2 regions of the Dechloromonas aquae genome follow, and region 1 is predicted to be linked to the other one. Evidence: riboswitches for the same ligand, from Rfam matches in the RefSeq annotation. Region 1 holds a riboswitch; the other holds the start of a gene.

Region 1 (8,057 bases):
GCGTCGCCCCCTTGCGCCCGGCGTGTTCGGCGCGCACTGCTTCGTATTCGGCGGCGATTTCGCTGACGTAGCCGGCCTTTTGCTCGGTCGACAGCAGCTTGGTGGCGACGCCGACGGCGCGCGAGGCGTCTGGCACATAAACCACCGGGCTTTCGCTATTCGGCGCGATCTTGATCGCGGTGTGGGCGCGGCTGGTCGTCGCGCCACCGATCAGCAGCGGCTGTTTGAGGCCGAGGCGCTGCATTTCGCTGGCGACGTGCGCCATTTCTTCAAGCGACGGAGTGATCAGCCCGGAGAGGCCGATGATGTCCACCTGATGTTCCTGCGCCGCCTTGAGGATGTTGTCGCAGGACACCATCACGCCGAGGTCGATCACATCGTAGCCGTTACAGCCGAGCACCACGCCGACGATGTTCTTGCCGATGTCGTGCACGTCGCCTTTAACGGTGGCCATCAGGATCTTGCCCTTGGAGCCGAGGCCGGAGCGGGCTTTTTCTTCCTCGATGAACGGGACCAGATGCGCGACCGCCTGCTTCATCACCCGCGCTGACTTGACCACCTGCGGCAGGAACATCTTGCCGGCGCCGAACAGGTCGCCGACGTGGTTCATGCCGTTCATCAACGGCCCTTCGATCACCGCCAGCGGCGGCTTGCCGGCGGCGGCGAGCTGGGCGCGCACTTCTTCGGTGTCGGCGACGACGAAATCGGTGATGCCCTTGATCAGCGCATGTTCCAGCCGCTTTTCCACCGGCTGCTCGCGCCAGGAGAGATCGGGGCCGCTGTCCTTGCTCTTGCCTTCCTTCACCGTCTGCGCAAACTCGACCAGCGCCTCGCCGGCACCGGGGTTTCGGTTCAACACCACGTCCTCGACCTTGGCCCGCAGTTCCGGCTCCAGATCGTCGTACACGCCGAGCATGCCGGCGTTGACGATGCCCATGGTCATGCCGTTTTGGATCGCGTGGTAGAGGAAGACGGTGTGGATCGCCTCGCGCACCGGGTCATTGCCCCGGAAAGAGAACGAGACGTTGGAGACGCCGCCGGAAATGTGCGCGTGCGGCAGGTTCTCCTTGATCCAGCGCACCGACTCGATGAAGTCGACCGCGTAGTTGTCGTGCTCGGGAATGCCGGTGGCGATGGCGAAGATGTTCGGGTCGAAGATGATGTCTTCGGCCGGGAAACCGGCGCCGCCAGCGGCTACCGGCTTGGTCAGCAGTTCGTAGGCGCGGCCGCAGATTTCGGTCTTGCGCGCATAGGTGTCGGCCTGGCCTTTCTCGTCGAAGGCCATCACGATCACGGCGGCACCGTAGCGGCGGGCGAGCTTGGCCTGTTCGAGGAACTTGGCTTCGCCTTCCTTCATCGAGATCGAATTGACGATGCCCTTACCCTGGATGCACTTGAGGCCGGCCTCGATCACTTCCCACTTCGACGAGTCGATCATGATCGGCACCCGCGAAATGTCGGGTTCCGAAGCGATCAGCTTGAGGAACTTGTCCATCGCGGCGAGCGAATCGAGCATCGCCTCGTCCATGTTGATGTCGATCACCTGGGCGCCGTTTTCCACCTGCTGGCGGGCGACGGCCAGTGCGTCGTCGAAGCGGCCTTCGAGAATCATCCGCGCAAAGGCGCGTGAACCGGTGACGTTGGTGCGCTCGCCGACGTTCACGTACAGCGAATCGCGGGTGACGTTGAACGGCTCCAGCCCGGAAAGGCGCAGCGCCGGGGCGATTTTTGGCACTTGACGCGGGTTGACCGTGGCCACGCGCTGCGCGATGGCGGCGATGTGCTCGGGCGAGGTGCCGCAGCAGCCGCCAACGATATTGACGATGCCGGCCTTGGCCCAGCTTTCGATCTCGTCGGCCAGCATCTCGGCGGTTTCGTCGTAGCCGCCAAAGGCATTCGGCAGGCCGGCATTGGGGTGGGCCGAGACGAAGCAGTCGCAAACGCGCGACAGTTCTTCGACGTACTGGCGCAGTTCCTGCGCGCCGAGCGCGCAGTTGAGGCCGAAGGACAGCGGCTGCACGTGGCGCAGCGAGTTCCAGAAGGCTTCGGCGGTTTGCCCGGACAGGGTGCGGCCGGAGGCATCGGTGATGGTGCCGGAAATCATCACCGGCCAGCGGCGGCCGGCAGCGTCGAAAAATTGCTCGATGGCGAACAGCGCCGCCTTGGCGTTGAGCGTATCGAACACGGTTTCAACCAGCAGGATGTCGGCGCCGCCATCGACCAGGCCGCGAATCGCTTCCAGATAATCGCTCACTAGCGCATCGAAAGTCACGTTGCGGTAGCCGGGGTCGTTCACATCCGGCGAGATCGACGCGGTGCGGCTGGTCGGGCCGAGCACGCCGGCAACGAAGCGCGGCTTGGCCGGGTTGGCAGCGGTGAATTCGTCGCACAGCGCGCGTGCCAGCGCGGCGCCTTCCTTGTTCAGCTCGTAAACGATGGCTTCGAGCTTGTAGTCGGCCTGCGAAACGGCGGTCGAGTTGAAGGTACAGGTTTCGAGAATGTCGGCGCCGGCTTCGAGGTACTCGCGGTGGATGCCGCCGATCACGTCCGGGCGGGTCAACACCAGCAGGTCGTTATTGCCCTTGAGGTCGTGCGGGTGATCCTTGAAGCGTTCGCCGCGATAATCGGCCTCCTGCAGTCCGTGGCGCTGGATCATCGTCCCCATCGCGCCGTCGAGCACCAGCAGGCGCTGCGCAAGCAGGGATTGGAGTTCGGCGGTTTTGTCGGAAATTCGGCGATCTGGCTGCATGGCGATGACCTCGGCAAGAGTGCGGGCCGGGAACGCAGACGCCAGACAAAGCAAAACGGCGTCGCAAACCGGCCAATGAAAACAGGGTTTGCGAGCGCCGTTGATCGTTGCCGAGCCTGGCCTGAATCAAGTCAGGTCGCAGCGCTCCTCGGCAGAGGCGCGCAGTTTACCGCCTTGGCCCCTTGCTTGCCAAGCTTCAACTGTTTGTTTTTGCGTGAAAGTTGCGGGTTGACCGTGATTTTTGGCCTGGCTGCGGAATCTCGATGGGGTTGGCCATGGCGGCTGATTTCAGCTGTGCCGGCGCTATCCAGGTATTGAGGCAGGGACCAGTCGACCAATGTGCGAGCTTTAGGAGTGTGACCGGACAGGCGTACTTCAGAGTCTGCCGGTCAATCTATGTAACGTTGGAGTTCAGCGGATGGCAAAAGCGCAGCTTTTCGCGCAGGTCCGGTGGAATGATGGGTTCGGCGTCTCATAGCTGGACTATTGAACAGATGCAGGCCGCTCACGACGAGGCTTGGGTCTTTCGTTGAAATCGTGATCCTTCCTTATTGCTTGGAGAACGCGTTCAACGGCTTGGGTATCTAAGTTGATTGAAGAACGGGAAAATAGCCGGTCAAGGTCAAGAGCGTCGATAGTCGCCACGGCATCAACAGTGATGTTTTTCAGATCACCGAGGCGCGAGGAGTCGTGCGAAAGGACGACCGCCCGATGAACACGACTGACATTGACTCGCTTGGCGAGAAAGGATTGAAGCAAATCTGCGGAGTCGTTGAGTTGCTTGCTGGGGCCGCGTCCGCGTTTGTCAGCGAGAGGCTTGTTTGTCTCGACGAGATTTCCGTACCGGTCGTATTTGTCGCTCCACCAGCGATCTCCGTCACAATGGACGACTCCGTTGATGAACTTGATTTCGATAGCAAAGACTCCTCGCGGGCCAAGAAGCACCTGATCGATTTCGCCTTTCGCATTTCGATACCCAGATACCAATATCCATTCATCTGACAACCGGGAGAGGTAAGCGGCAACCTTTCTTTCGCCCTCGTTGCCACTAGCCCAGACTATCTCTTCTCTGTCGGCTCCACGCTGAACGGGAGCGCGAGGTTTGCCCGATAGATGAGCAATGCCAAGTTGGAAGACGGAAGCCAATGTCGAAAATATCTCTCTGTTGCGCCAAGCTGCCGCAACAGCTTTTCGATGCGATTCGAGATCTGCCTCACGTGCATTCAACGCACTTCGATATGCCTCGGAGGCAGCGATGTATTCTGCTTCTCGCTTAGCAGCAGCGGCAGATGCTTTGTCGGCCGTGTGGTCGGATAGTGTAAGAGTCCTCATGATTCTCGCAAAAGTTGTGGGGGATGAAGCATGTAAGACGCCGAACGTTGAGGTAACCTGCAACCGCGCGGGGCGGCCTGTTCGAAGAGCGCCCCGCTTTCGGTTGTCAGGTTGACCGTAATGTTAGGGAGCGTTTTGTTCATAGCGATGCGGGAGTTACCAAAGAATAGGGTCAACAAGCCTGGATCCCTTTGATGCGCTTGGCCTTGCACCAGGAATTTGTTTGGCCAGCAACTCCCCTTCATTGACAATGTTCTGAAGAAGGTTTGGAAAATACTCTGCGTCATTAGTATTTGCCCGGAGTTTTACAACGGTGCCTCTTGATGGAGTTGCGAGCCAGCTATCGGCCTCCTGGGTTCTATGAAGCATCGCGCCATTGCTAAGAATGGAGAAGCTACCTAGACGCTTTCCAACTTCCGACACTACATAGAGACCAAATCCCGAGTTCTGCCACTTATCGTCATTAACCGGGTCCGTTATTCGGGAGATTCCTGGCATCAAGGCCATTCGTAAGGCGGACCTGGAACTAGTTACGTTGTGCGCTTGGGACAAAGTGTACGGTATGCCGACACCCTCGTCCGCAATAGTGATTTCAGCTAGCCCCGTATTCCATCGCTGAGCCATTACAAAACACTCGCGCGCCTGTGAATGCTCAAACACATTACGAATTATTTCTCGAAGACAGAAAGTGAGCATGTCTGCTCTTGAAAAATCCGCCTCTCTTGGATAAAGGACGGTTGTTAATCGTGCGGAGTGCCGCGTGATTTGTTCCTGAATCACAACCCCGTCTTCGCGAAAGTCCTCGTGTCCTATGCGGGTTATTGGAAGGTAGCTTCTGCTTCCTGGCGCGACACCGATTGGATTTCCTTGGTCTACCCCAATGAACTGGAAGAATCCGAAATGCATTAGATAGGAACAGGCACTTCTTGGCGTCTGATGCCCATTTACATGGGTACCGAGATTGAGGTGTGCTCGTTGCCTCACCATGTCCCGTGCGCCGAGAGCGAGAATTAACGCTCCCGCAGGATAGACAAAGCGCAAGGTGGAGAAATTGAGAACAAGCTCCGGCTCCTCTCTGGCGCGCCAGAACTCGTTTATGTATCTAGCAGCCTGCTCGTCGTCTAGCTGAGCAGGACAATAAATTTGCATTGGCCAAGTCTCCCTAACGTTGAAAATCACCGGACGCAGGCAAGCGCAGCTTGCCGGAGGTCCGGTGGATTGTGATGTTAGGCATTGGTTTCTGCCTCATTTTCGGTTGGGTACACCGACAGACATAGAGAAATGCCGGCCTGACCTGACAACGACAACAACGCAGGTGGAAATGTGAATGAGGACCAACCAGGCGGATATATTTCAGCCCCGAAATCAAGAACCAACCACTCAACACCAGGGAACAAACTCAGGCGTTTTAGGTTTTCAAGGTTGCTTTGAAGGAACGAAATTACATCTTCGATTTGCTGCGGCAATTCAGAGAGGCTGGCTTCGCTGGCCACAATTCGAATGCCCGAGGATTCATTGATTTGTTCGTTTGTAGTGCTATTCGGGAAGCGCCTCTCACCCTTGCGCCACATTGAATCAATGAGAAGCGGGACGCTAGCGATGAAGCCGTCCGCATTGAAATTTGTGCCACCGGCTCGGAGCATGCAACTCATAGATGCCTAACGTGCAAGGTAAGGGGCGGCCCGCTTGCGGGACGTCCCAGCGGCCGAAGGCCGCGCCTTGACCGGAATGTTAGGTTTTTTATTCATTCGGATTGCACACAACTATATCGGGCCACTCTTTTTTCCAAGCATCACTTTCGTCTTGCATGTGTAAATGCCCATAGCTCTCTCCCATTCGGTCCATTTCATCAGCAGCTGCCATGAGGAATTGAGCAACAGCACGAACCGTTTTGGAGTCTGCGGAGAGCGAGATCTCATTTAGCTCAAGCAATCCGTACTCGTTGAGCGGTTCACCCGTTGGGTATGCGTATGCCTTCATGGAAAGAACCTAACGTAAAGTCGATGGCGGAATCGCCAAACATTCTGGAATGCCGCCATCCATGCTCGATAGGGTGTCCGCTTGAAAGCCGCAGCCTGTGCTGCGTTGGACTGGGGAGGACATATTATTTCCGGGAATGGATGGCGGTGAAACATGGCGCGGAGCCGGGATACGCGGCGCGAGCACCATGTATCCCGGCTTTGCGCCGTTTACGCTGGCGAATAGGGTGCCTCCAAAGGTTCTTGTCATAAGTAAAACACGATATGCTGTGTTTATATACAGTCAATTTTCGTTGGCAGGTACGGCATGAAAATAAGCCAATCCTCGACCTTGCTTGGGCGCGTTCGGGAAGCGATTCGCTATAAACACTACAGCATAAGGACTGAACGTTTTTATGTCGAGTGGCTGAAATAATTGGAAGCACAGACCACGATTGATTTTGAGGGCCGTCGATCAGGCCCTTTCTACGGTCCACCGCGCCATTCGGGCCATTTTCAGCGCGATCAGGCCCAACTGTTGCCGGCCGCCGCCCGCCCCTACGGGCAAGGTGGCGGCCGGGCAAGCCTGCTTTCACCGTCCGCGCCGGGTTTCTCCCTGCGGCAGCAGCACAAAGCGGGTTGCCGAAACGCCGTGCTGGGTGCGGGCTAGCGCTAGGTCGGTGGCCGCTTGGTGTACCGGCTCCGAGGTGAGCGGGAAGCTGCCCCAGTGAATGCCGAAGCTCCACGGCTGGCCGAGGTCACGATGCATATGCACGGCGTCGTCGGGGTTGACGTGTTGCTGGACCATGAACCAGCGCGGTTCGTAAGCACCGATGGGTAGCGCGGCGACGTCGAAGGGGCCGTAACGGCGGGCGATTTCCTTGAGTTGGGCGGCGTAGGCCGGGCTGTAGCCGGTGTCGCCGGCAAAGAACAGGCTGAAGCCGGGGGCGGTGGCTGGCTGGTGGCTCGCCGCCGCTGGCGAAGCGGGGGCGGCGTGGGGCATGGCCGGCGATTTGGCCGCTGTCCTTGTCGTCATGCGCCGGATCACCCAGCCGCCCCATAGCGTGGCCAAGGTGTCGGTCAGCGCCCGTTTGCTCCAGTGCTGGGCCGGGACGAAGGCGAATTGCGTCTCGCCGCTATGCCAGCTGCCCCACCAGTCGAGCGCCTTGACCCGCGTTGCCGGAATGCCTTGCTCGGCAAACCAGCGTTCGACGCCGAGCGGCACCAGGTAAATCGGTTGGCCGGCTTGCTCCAGCGCGGCGATGCTGGCGCGGTCGAGGTGGTCGTAGTGGTTGTGCGAGATCAGCACATAGTCGATGGCCGGCAATTCGGCGATGCTCAGTGCTGGCGGTAGCAGGCGCTTGGGGCCGAGCCAGGGGAGCGGTGAGGCGCGTTCGGAAAAGATCGGGTCGGTGAGGATGTTGAGGCCGCCGGTTTGTACCAGCAGGGTCGCGTGGCCGAGCCAGGTGACGCTGTCCTCGCTACGGTTGGCGTGCAGGAAATCGCGGTCCGGTTCGGCGCGCGGCACCTGCGACAGATCGTGTACCACGTCCGGGCCAAGCCAGCGTTCGAGATTCCAGCGGATCAGGTCGCTGAGCGGCGGCAGGGAAAACTCGGCGCTGGCATTGCGGAAGCCGGTCGGGGTGTGGTGCGCCAGTCCGGCATCGTAGTGCGGGTTGAGGCTGCTGCAGCCGGCGAGCAGGCCGGTGATCAGGGCGAGTCCGGCGGGCAGCGGGCGCCTCAGGCAATCAGGCAGCTTGGTCGGCATCTTGCGGTTTCCAGAGCAGGCAAAACAGGGCAATCCAGACGGCGTTGAACATCGGGAAGGCGGAATGCGACCAGCTGACGTTGCCGGTGAGGGTGTGGAACAGGCCGGCACTGAGGTCGATCAACTGGATGTAGCCCATCAGGCGGATCCACAGCAGGTGTCGGGCCGGATCGCGGCTGATCAGCCACAGGCCGGCACCATAAACCAGAAAGCGGGCAGCGAGCATCGCGAACGGATAGGCCAGATCGGG
Region 2 (8,057 bases), 290 kb from region 1:
AAGTGATACAAGGCATAGCCCAGCAAATCCTGAGTGATCTGCCCGAGAATTTCCGCCGAACACTCGCGCCCAAGGCGCTCGGCAGCTTCATTCAAGGTATGCACCAGAATCATGTGCTGTTCGTCGATCTCCGGCACCCCGGTCATCAACGCTTCCCCCCATTCGAGACGGCTTTGCACGCTCATTTCCCCCCTCCTGACACGACACTTTTCTGTTGTTTGGCATGCCGGCGTACCTGAGCCTGCCGAAACTGAGCCAATAATCGCATGAAATCGCCATGCGCCGCGATCAGGGCCGCCCATCCCCCGTCAGTCATCGGCGCGGCCGCCCACTGTCCAGCCAGCCGATGCACCTCAAAGTGCAAGACCTCCAGCGCCTTGAAGCGCTGCGAGGCGGCAAACTGCTTGCGAGTGCGGGGATCGGCAAACCACTGGCTCATACGGCAGGCTGCATGCTCAAGACAGGGCAACGCATCAGTCCTGCCGGCACTGGCTGCTGCCTGCAAACGCTCGAACCAGTGGCGATGCGCCGTCTCCTGCAGCAGCAACTGGAAATCAGCATGACTGGGATAGCCCGTCCCCGCAACCCGCCAGCGCGGATCCGGGCAAAACTCGTCCAGCCACTCATATAAACGCTCGGCCGGCATCGGTCGGGCAATTCCATATCCCTGCATGATGTCGCAGCCCAGCGCCAGGAGCAGTAATACATGCTCGATACTTTCAACCCCTTCGGCCACCACCTGCCGGCGGAAAGCGCTCGCCAGTCCGATCACCCCCTGCACGATCGCCAGATCGCCAGGATCACCCAACATGTCGCGCACAAATGTCTGGTCAATTTTCAGCACATCGACCGGCAAATGTTTCAAATGCACCAGCGATGAATAGCCCGTCCCGAAATCATCGAGCGCAAAGCGCAGGCCGCCGGCGTGATAACGGGAAATCAGGCGCACCACTTGCCCGACATCCTCAAGCGCGGCAGTTTCAACAATTTCGATTTCGAGAAAGGCCAGTAACGCCTCGGGATATTTGCCGAGTAACTCGCCCAGGCGTTCCTCAAGCTGCCCATGCTGAAAATGATAGGCCGAGATATTGACGCTGATCGAAACCGGGTGCCCTGCAGCGTGCAGTTTCTGCAACTGCCGCAGGGCCTCATCCAGCACCCACTCGCCCAAACGGACAATCATTTCGTCATGTTCGATCAAGGGCAGGAACTCTGCCGGCGTACGCACCCCGAGTACCGGATGATTCCAGCGAATCAGGGCTTCCAGACCAAGTACCCGACCGCGCCTGCAATCGACCTTGGGCTGGAAGTAGAGGCAAAAATCTCCCCGCTCAAGTGCCTGCTCGATCTTGCGACGTAAGCCCTGATTGGCCCGGGCCTTGGACTCGAGCATTGGATCAAAGATATCGAAGCGGTTTTTCCCCGACTGCTTCGCGCGGTACATCGCCTGATCCGCGTGCCGTAACAACTGATCGGCATCTGAAGGATCCTGCGGTGCCAGCGTCACGCCGATGCTGGCGGAGACCCGGGCTTCGTGCCCGCCGATCCGGCAAGGCGTGGCCACTGCCTCCAGGATGCGCCGCAGCACCTGTTCGCAAGCCCCGGAGGTCTTGATCCCGCCAAGTAGCAAGGCAAATTCGTCACCACCCAGGCGGGCAGCGGTATCTTCAATCCGCAGCACGTCCCCCAGCCGGCGGGCGATCTCCTGCAGCAGTTGATCGCCGGCTGCATGCCCAAGCGTGTCATTAACCGCCTTGAAACCGTCCAGATCCATCAGGCAGACCGCCAACCACTCCCCGGAGCGACGGGCCCGGGCAATCGCCTGGCGCATCCGGTCGGCCAGCAACACCCGGTTCGGCAGCCCGGTCAACGCATCGTAATGTGCGTCGTGCTGCAAACGCCTTTCCTGCTCGACCAGCAAGGTCACATCGACCGTACTGCTGACCGCCCCGACCTGCTCACCGGTGGCATCATCGAACATTGCGTGGGCATTGAAGCGGACCCAGCGGTGGGTATCGTCCTTGCGGATGATCCTGACCAGCAGATTACCAACCCCCGGGTCGCCGGCCAGCGCCCGGGCCACGGGAAAGCTTTCGGGGCGACAATAAGCACCCTGCTCGGATAAGCAAAACTGCATCCACTGCAACCAATGCACCCCGGGAGCCACCAGTTCGTCATTCGCCACTTGTTCTAGGCTCGCGGTATTGGCAAAAAGCAAGCGCCCTTCGCGATCCCAGAACTGGATACCTTCCTGAATCGTCTCAAAGACCGAACTCATCCGCGCGGTGAACAACGGCGACCAGGGTCCGACCGGGCTTTCCGGATCAATTTGCTGGCTAGCGTCAAGCAACAACTGGGCGATCCCTCATTAAGCAAACAGTGGTAAAGAATTTTCAGCTTCAACGTTAGATAATACTACCTAGTTGGACGCCCCCAAGAGTTTGCCAAGTGCTCAAAAAGATCAAAACAGAAGACCTGACGCTCGGCATGCACCTGCATGCCTTTTGCGGTTCCTACCTCGACCACCCGTTCTGGCGCACCCGCTTCGTTCTCGAGGACCCCAAGGACCTGGCGCAGATCAAGGACTGTCCGGTGCGCGAGGTGTGGATCGATTCCGCGAAAGGCCTCGATATCGCCGCCGAACTCTCCTCAGACGAGGTCGAGGAACTTCCGCCGCCGCCCCCCGCTCCCGCCGCCATCGAAAAATCCTCGATGGGAGACGAAATCAAGCGTGCCTCGAAGATTGTCGCCAAAGGCCGCGAAGCGGTCGTTTCAATGTTCCAGGAAGCTCGCATGGGCAAGGCCATCGAGGCCGAGGCCGCCGCGCCGCTGGTCGAAGAAATTTCCAACTCGGTGCTGCGCAACCCAGGGGCCCTGATCAGTCTGGCCCGCCTGAAGACCGCCGACGATTACACCTACATGCATTCCGTCGCGGTCTGCGCGCTGATGATCGCCCTCGCCCGCCAACTCGGCCTCGATGAGCAACAGACCCGCGAGGCAGGGATGGCCGGCCTGTTGCACGACCTGGGCAAGGCGATGATTCCGAACGAAATCCTCAACAAGCCGGGCAAGCTGACCGACGAAGAATTTGCCATCGTCAAGACCCACCCGGCCGAGGGCCACAAGTTGCTGCTCGAAGGCAAGGGCATCAGTGAAGTCACCAAGGACGTCTGCCTGCACCACCACGAAAAGGTCGATGGCAGCGGCTACCCCAAGGGTCTGAACAGCGAAACGATGAGCCTGTTCGCCAAGATGGGGGCCGTTTGCGACGTCTACGACGCGATCACCTCGACCCGCCCGTACAAGGCCGGCTGGGACCCGGCCGAGTCGATCAAGCGGATGGCCGAATGGAAGGGACATTTCGACCCGGCGGTATTCCAGGCTTTCGTCAAGAGCCTCGGCATCTACCCGACCGGCTCGCTGGTCCGGCTGGCCTCGGGCAAGCTCGGCGTGGTCATCGAGCAGGGTGAGAAATCCCTGCTGACGCCGAAGGTCAAGGTGTTCTACTCGACCAAGTCGCAAGCCTATATCCCGCCCGAGGTGGTCGACCTGGCGCGCAGCCCGGAGAAGATCGCCGGCCGCGAGGAGGCAAGCAAATGGGGAATCAAGGACATCGACCGGTACTGGGTCGGCGAGGCCGGTTGACGACGCTTGCTGCCGGCCGGCAAAAAACCGGTTTATAATCCAAAACTTCCGAGGGGCGCTGCAGGGCGGACAAAAACGTTCGCCCCAGGCTCGGTGCAAAAACGGCGCTCACCCGATCATTGTTCCAATCCGTGCCGGGCACGGGGCAGCATACGGGTGGGCACGTCATTCGAGCCTCTCTTTTTGCCCCGTTCCGGCCACACAGTTCAATCGAAGGAGCTCGCTGTGGCTGAATTCAAAGACTACGTCATCGCTGACATCGCCCTTGCCGACTGGGGTCGCAAGGAAATCAAGATCGCCGAAGGTGAAATGCCGGGCCTGATGGCCATTCGCGAAGAATTCGCGAAGACTCAGCCGCTCAAGGGCGCGCGCATCACCGGCTCGCTGCACATGACCATCCAGACCGCCGTGCTGATCGAGACGCTGACCGCGCTCGGCGCCGAAGTCCGCTGGGCCTCGTGCAACATCTTCTCGACGCAGGACCATGCGGCTGCCGCCATCGCCGCCGCCAACATCCCGGTCTTTGCCGTCAAGGGCGAAACCCTGGTCGACTACTGGGATTACACCCACCGCATCTTCGAATGGGCCGACGGTGGCTATTCGAACATGATCCTCGACGACGGTGGCGATGCCACCCTGCTGCTGCACCTCGGTGCCAAGGCCGAAAAGGACATCTCCGTGCTGGCGAAGCCGGGCTCCGAAGAAGAAACCATCCTCTTTGCCGCAATCAAGGCCAAGCTGGCCGTCGATCCCACCTGGTACTCGGTGCGTCTGGCCCAGATCAAGGGCGTGACCGAAGAAACCACCACCGGCGTCCATCGCCTGTACCAGATGCACGCCCGTGGCGACCTCAAGTTCCCGGCGATCAACGTCAACGACTCCGTCACCAAGTCGAAGTTCGACAACCTTTACGGCTGCCGCGAATCGCTGGTTGACGGCATCAAGCGCGCCACCGACGTCATGGTTGCCGGCAAGATCGCCGTCGTCTGCGGCTACGGCGACGTGGGCAAAGGCTCGGCGCAAGCCCTGCGCGCTCTGTCGGCACAAGTCTGGGTCACTGAAATCGACCCGATCTGCGCCCTGCAGGCCGCGATGGAAGGCTATCGCGTCGTGACCATGGAATACGCCGCCGACAAGGCCGACATCTTCGTCACCACTACCGGCAACTTCCACGTCATCCAGCACGACCACATGGTCAAGATGAAGAACAACGCCATCGTCTGCAACATCGGCCACTTCGACAACGAAATCGACGTTGCTTCGCTGGAACAGTACCAGTGGGAAGAAATCAAGCCGCAGGTCGATCACGTTATCTTCCCGGACGGCAAGCGCATCATCCTGCTCGCCAAGGGCCGCCTGGTGAACCTCGGCTGCGCCACCGGCCATCCGTCCTACGTGATGTCCTCGTCCTTCGCCAACCAGACCATCGCCCAGATCGAGCTGTTCACCAAGACCGGCGAATACCCGGTCGGCGTGTACACGCTGCCCAAGCATCTGGACGAGAAGGTCGCCCGCCTGCAACTGAAGACGCTCAACGTGCAACTGACGACGCTGACGCAGCAGCAGGCCGACTACATCGGCGTGCCGGTGGAAGGTCCGTACAAGGCCGATCACTACCGCTATTGATCTGGCGGCCGGCGGTCGGCGCTTAGGGGAAGAGTTCAATTCTTCCCTTCTCTATTCATCGCTGACCGCCAACACCTGACAACCCACATGAGCATGAACTCCTTCCACGCCCGGCAAGGCAAGCCGCGCGACGAAAAACCGGCGAAAAAACCGGTCGACCGTGGCGGCATGCTGCGCGCCGATGCCTTGCTCGTCCAGCAAGGCCTGGCCACATCGCGCACCGCTGCGCAGCGCCTGATCGAAGCCGGCCGGGTGCTGCTCGACGGCACCGTGCTCAACAAGGCCGCGCTGTCGTTGCCGCCGGACGCCGCGCTCAGCGTGGTCGCCGACGCCGACGACCGCTACGTCTCGCGCGGCGGCCTCAAGCTGGCCGGGGCGCTGACAGAAAGCGGAATGCGCGTGGCGGGGCTCCGCTGCCTCGACGTTGGGCAATCGACCGGCGGCTTTTCCGACTGCCTGCTGCAGGCCGGTGCGGCGCAGGTGGTCGGAGTCGATGTCGGCCACGGTCAACTGCACCCACGGCTGAAAACCGAGCCGCGCCTGACTGCAATCGAAGGCGTCAATTGCCGCCATCTGAGCCCGGCCGATCTCGGCCCGGCGCTCCCTCCCGGCGGCTTCGACCGGATCGTCGGCGACGTCTCGTTCATCTCGCTGACGCTGATCCTGCCGCAACTGCCGCCGCTGCTGGCCGCCGACGGCGAAATGCTGCTGCTGGTCAAACCGCAGTTCGAGGTCGGCCCCGGCAATCTTGGCAAAGGCGGCATCGTCCGCGACCCGGCGCTCTACGCCGAAGTTGAGCAGAAGCTCCGCGATTTTGCGCAAAATCTCGGGTTGACCGTAAAAGCCTGGCTGAACAGCCCGATTGCGGGCGGCGACGGCAACCGTGAATTCTTCATCTGGCTGAACCAATGAAAACCGAAATCTCCATCGAATTCTTCCCGCCGCAGACGCCCGAAGGCATCGAAAAACTGCGCGCGACGCGCCAGAAGCTGGCGGAACTCAAGCCCGAGTTCTTCTCGGTCACCTACGGTGCCGGCGGCTCGACCCGCGAGCGCACCTTCGCCGTGGTCAAGGAAATCGCCGCCGAAGGCTTCGACGCCGCACCGCACCTCTCGTGCATCGGCTCCAGCCGCGAGTCGATCCGCGAAATCCTGGCTGAATACAAGGAGGCCGGCATCCGCCGCATCGTCGCCCTGCGCGGCGACCTGCCCTCGGGTATGGCCGAAACCGGTGAATTCCGCTACGCCAACGAACTGGTCGAATTCATCCGTGCCGAAACCGGCGACCACTTCAGCCTCGAAGTCGCCGCCTACCCGGAGTGGCACCCCCAGGCCAAGAGCCCGAAGGATGACCTCGAAGCCTTCGCGCGCAAGGTCAAGGCTGGTGCCAACTCGGCGATCACGCAGTACTTCTACAACGCCGACGCCTATTTCCATTTTGTGGATGAAGCCCGCGCCCTCGGCGTCGACGTGCCGATCACCCCCGGGATCATGCCCATCGTCGGCTTCACCAAGCTGGCCCGCTTCTCGGACGCCTGCGGCGCTGACATCCCGCGCTGGATGCGCAAGAAGTTCGAAAGCTTCGGCGACGACAGCGACTCAATCCGCGCCTTCGGCCTCGACGTGGTCACCGAACTCTGCGAACGCCTGCTCCAGGGCGGCGCCCCCGGCCTCCACTTCTATTGCATGAACCAGGCCGCACTGACCACCGAAATCTGCCGCCGCCTCGGCTGAAAAGGCTGATTTCCACGGTCGACCGTGGCAGAAAGTAAAAAGCCCATCGCTGCCGATGGGCTTTTTACTTTCTGCCCGGCCAAACCATCTCGCGCCAACGATAAAGCGCGACTGCAAGCACGGATAGAACCAGGCGCAGCGATACCAGCCGACAGCCACCCAGAAACGACACGGGAGCGCAGGGGCAAGCAAACAGGAGGCGGGGGGGAATACTGGGGGAGGAAATGGAGCGGCAGAAGAGTCTCGAACTCTCGACCTATACCTTGGCAAGGTATCGCTCTACCAACTGAGCTACTGCCGCTTCGTGGTTGCGGGGACAGGACTTGAACCTGTGACCTTCGGGTTATGAGCCCGACGAGCTGCCAACTGCTCCACCCCGCGCCCGATGGCTGCCTGCAAGCACAGGCAAACCGAGAACACGCTGGTGCGTCCCAACGGAATCGAACCGCTGACCTCCACGATGTCAACGTGGCGCTCTAACCAACTGAGCTAGGGACGCATCCCGTCGCAGCCAACTGCGCTACGACTTAAAAGCAAAGGCCCCGTTGACCGGGGCCAGATGCTTGAATCTGTGGTTGCGGGGACAGGACTTGAACCTGTGACCTTCGGGTTATGAGCCCGACGAGCTGCCAACTGCTCCACCCCGCGCCCGATTGGCGCGCTGCACTTTTACAACAACGCTCCAGATAAACTGGAGCGGCAGAAGAGTCTCGAACTCTCGACCTATACCTTGGCAAGGTATCGCTCTACCAACTGAGCTACTGCCGCTTTGTACTGCTTGAACCGGCTTCAGCCGATTACCAAATCCTGGTGGGGCGTCACAGATTCGAACTGTGGACCTACGGATTAAGAGTCCGCTGCTCTACCAACTGAGCTAACGCCCCATTTCCGCAAGCTTGGTGGGTCGGGCGAGATTCGAACTCGCGACCAACGGATTAAAAGTCCGCTGCTCTACCGACTGAGCTACCGACCCATGCCGCCGGAAAGCAAGCATTATAGACAGACCACAGGGGCGAGTCAACACTTTCTGACGCATTTTCTCAAAAACTGCGA

Evidence for each region. A riboswitch is a leader RNA that binds a small molecule or an ion and turns the genes downstream of it on or off. The one in region 1 is predicted to bind S-adenosylhomocysteine.
Region 2: another riboswitch for S-adenosylhomocysteine. It lies ahead of ahcY (adenosylhomocysteinase); the one in region 1 lies ahead of metH (methionine synthase).

What each region holds. Positions count from the first base shown of each region.
Region 1 is NZ_CP144212.1:9,265-17,321, forward strand. It holds gene metH (methionine synthase) at 1-2,749, opposite strand, end outside; S-adenosyl-L-homocysteine riboswitch at 2,835-2,905, opposite strand; gene VX159_RS00050 (nuclease-related domain-containing protein) at 3,233-4,081, opposite strand; gene VX159_RS00055 (ATP-binding protein) at 4,238-5,230, opposite strand; gene VX159_RS00060 (hypothetical protein) at 5,308-5,724, opposite strand; gene VX159_RS00065 (hypothetical protein) at 5,822-6,061, opposite strand; gene VX159_RS00070 (MBL fold metallo-hydrolase) at 6,632-7,807, opposite strand; gene VX159_RS00075 (hypothetical protein) at 7,788-8,057, opposite strand, start outside.
Region 2 is NZ_CP144212.1:3,287,063-3,295,119, forward strand. It holds gene VX159_RS15010 (bacteriohemerythrin) at 1-185, opposite strand, end outside; gene VX159_RS15015 (EAL domain-containing protein) at 182-2,353, opposite strand; gene VX159_RS15020 (HD-GYP domain-containing protein) at 2,449-3,645, shown strand; S-adenosyl-L-homocysteine riboswitch at 3,691-3,762, shown strand; gene ahcY (adenosylhomocysteinase) at 3,871-5,271, shown strand; gene VX159_RS15030 (TlyA family RNA methyltransferase) at 5,359-6,183, shown strand; gene metF (methylenetetrahydrofolate reductase [NAD(P)H]) at 6,180-7,004, shown strand; tRNA gene VX159_RS15040 (tRNA-Gly) at 7,230-7,305, opposite strand; tRNA gene VX159_RS15045 (tRNA-Met) at 7,310-7,385, opposite strand; tRNA gene VX159_RS15050 (tRNA-Val) at 7,427-7,503, opposite strand; tRNA gene VX159_RS15055 (tRNA-Met) at 7,577-7,652, opposite strand; tRNA gene VX159_RS15060 (tRNA-Gly) at 7,697-7,772, opposite strand; tRNA gene VX159_RS15065 (tRNA-Lys) at 7,813-7,888, opposite strand; tRNA gene VX159_RS15070 (tRNA-Lys) at 7,902-7,977, opposite strand.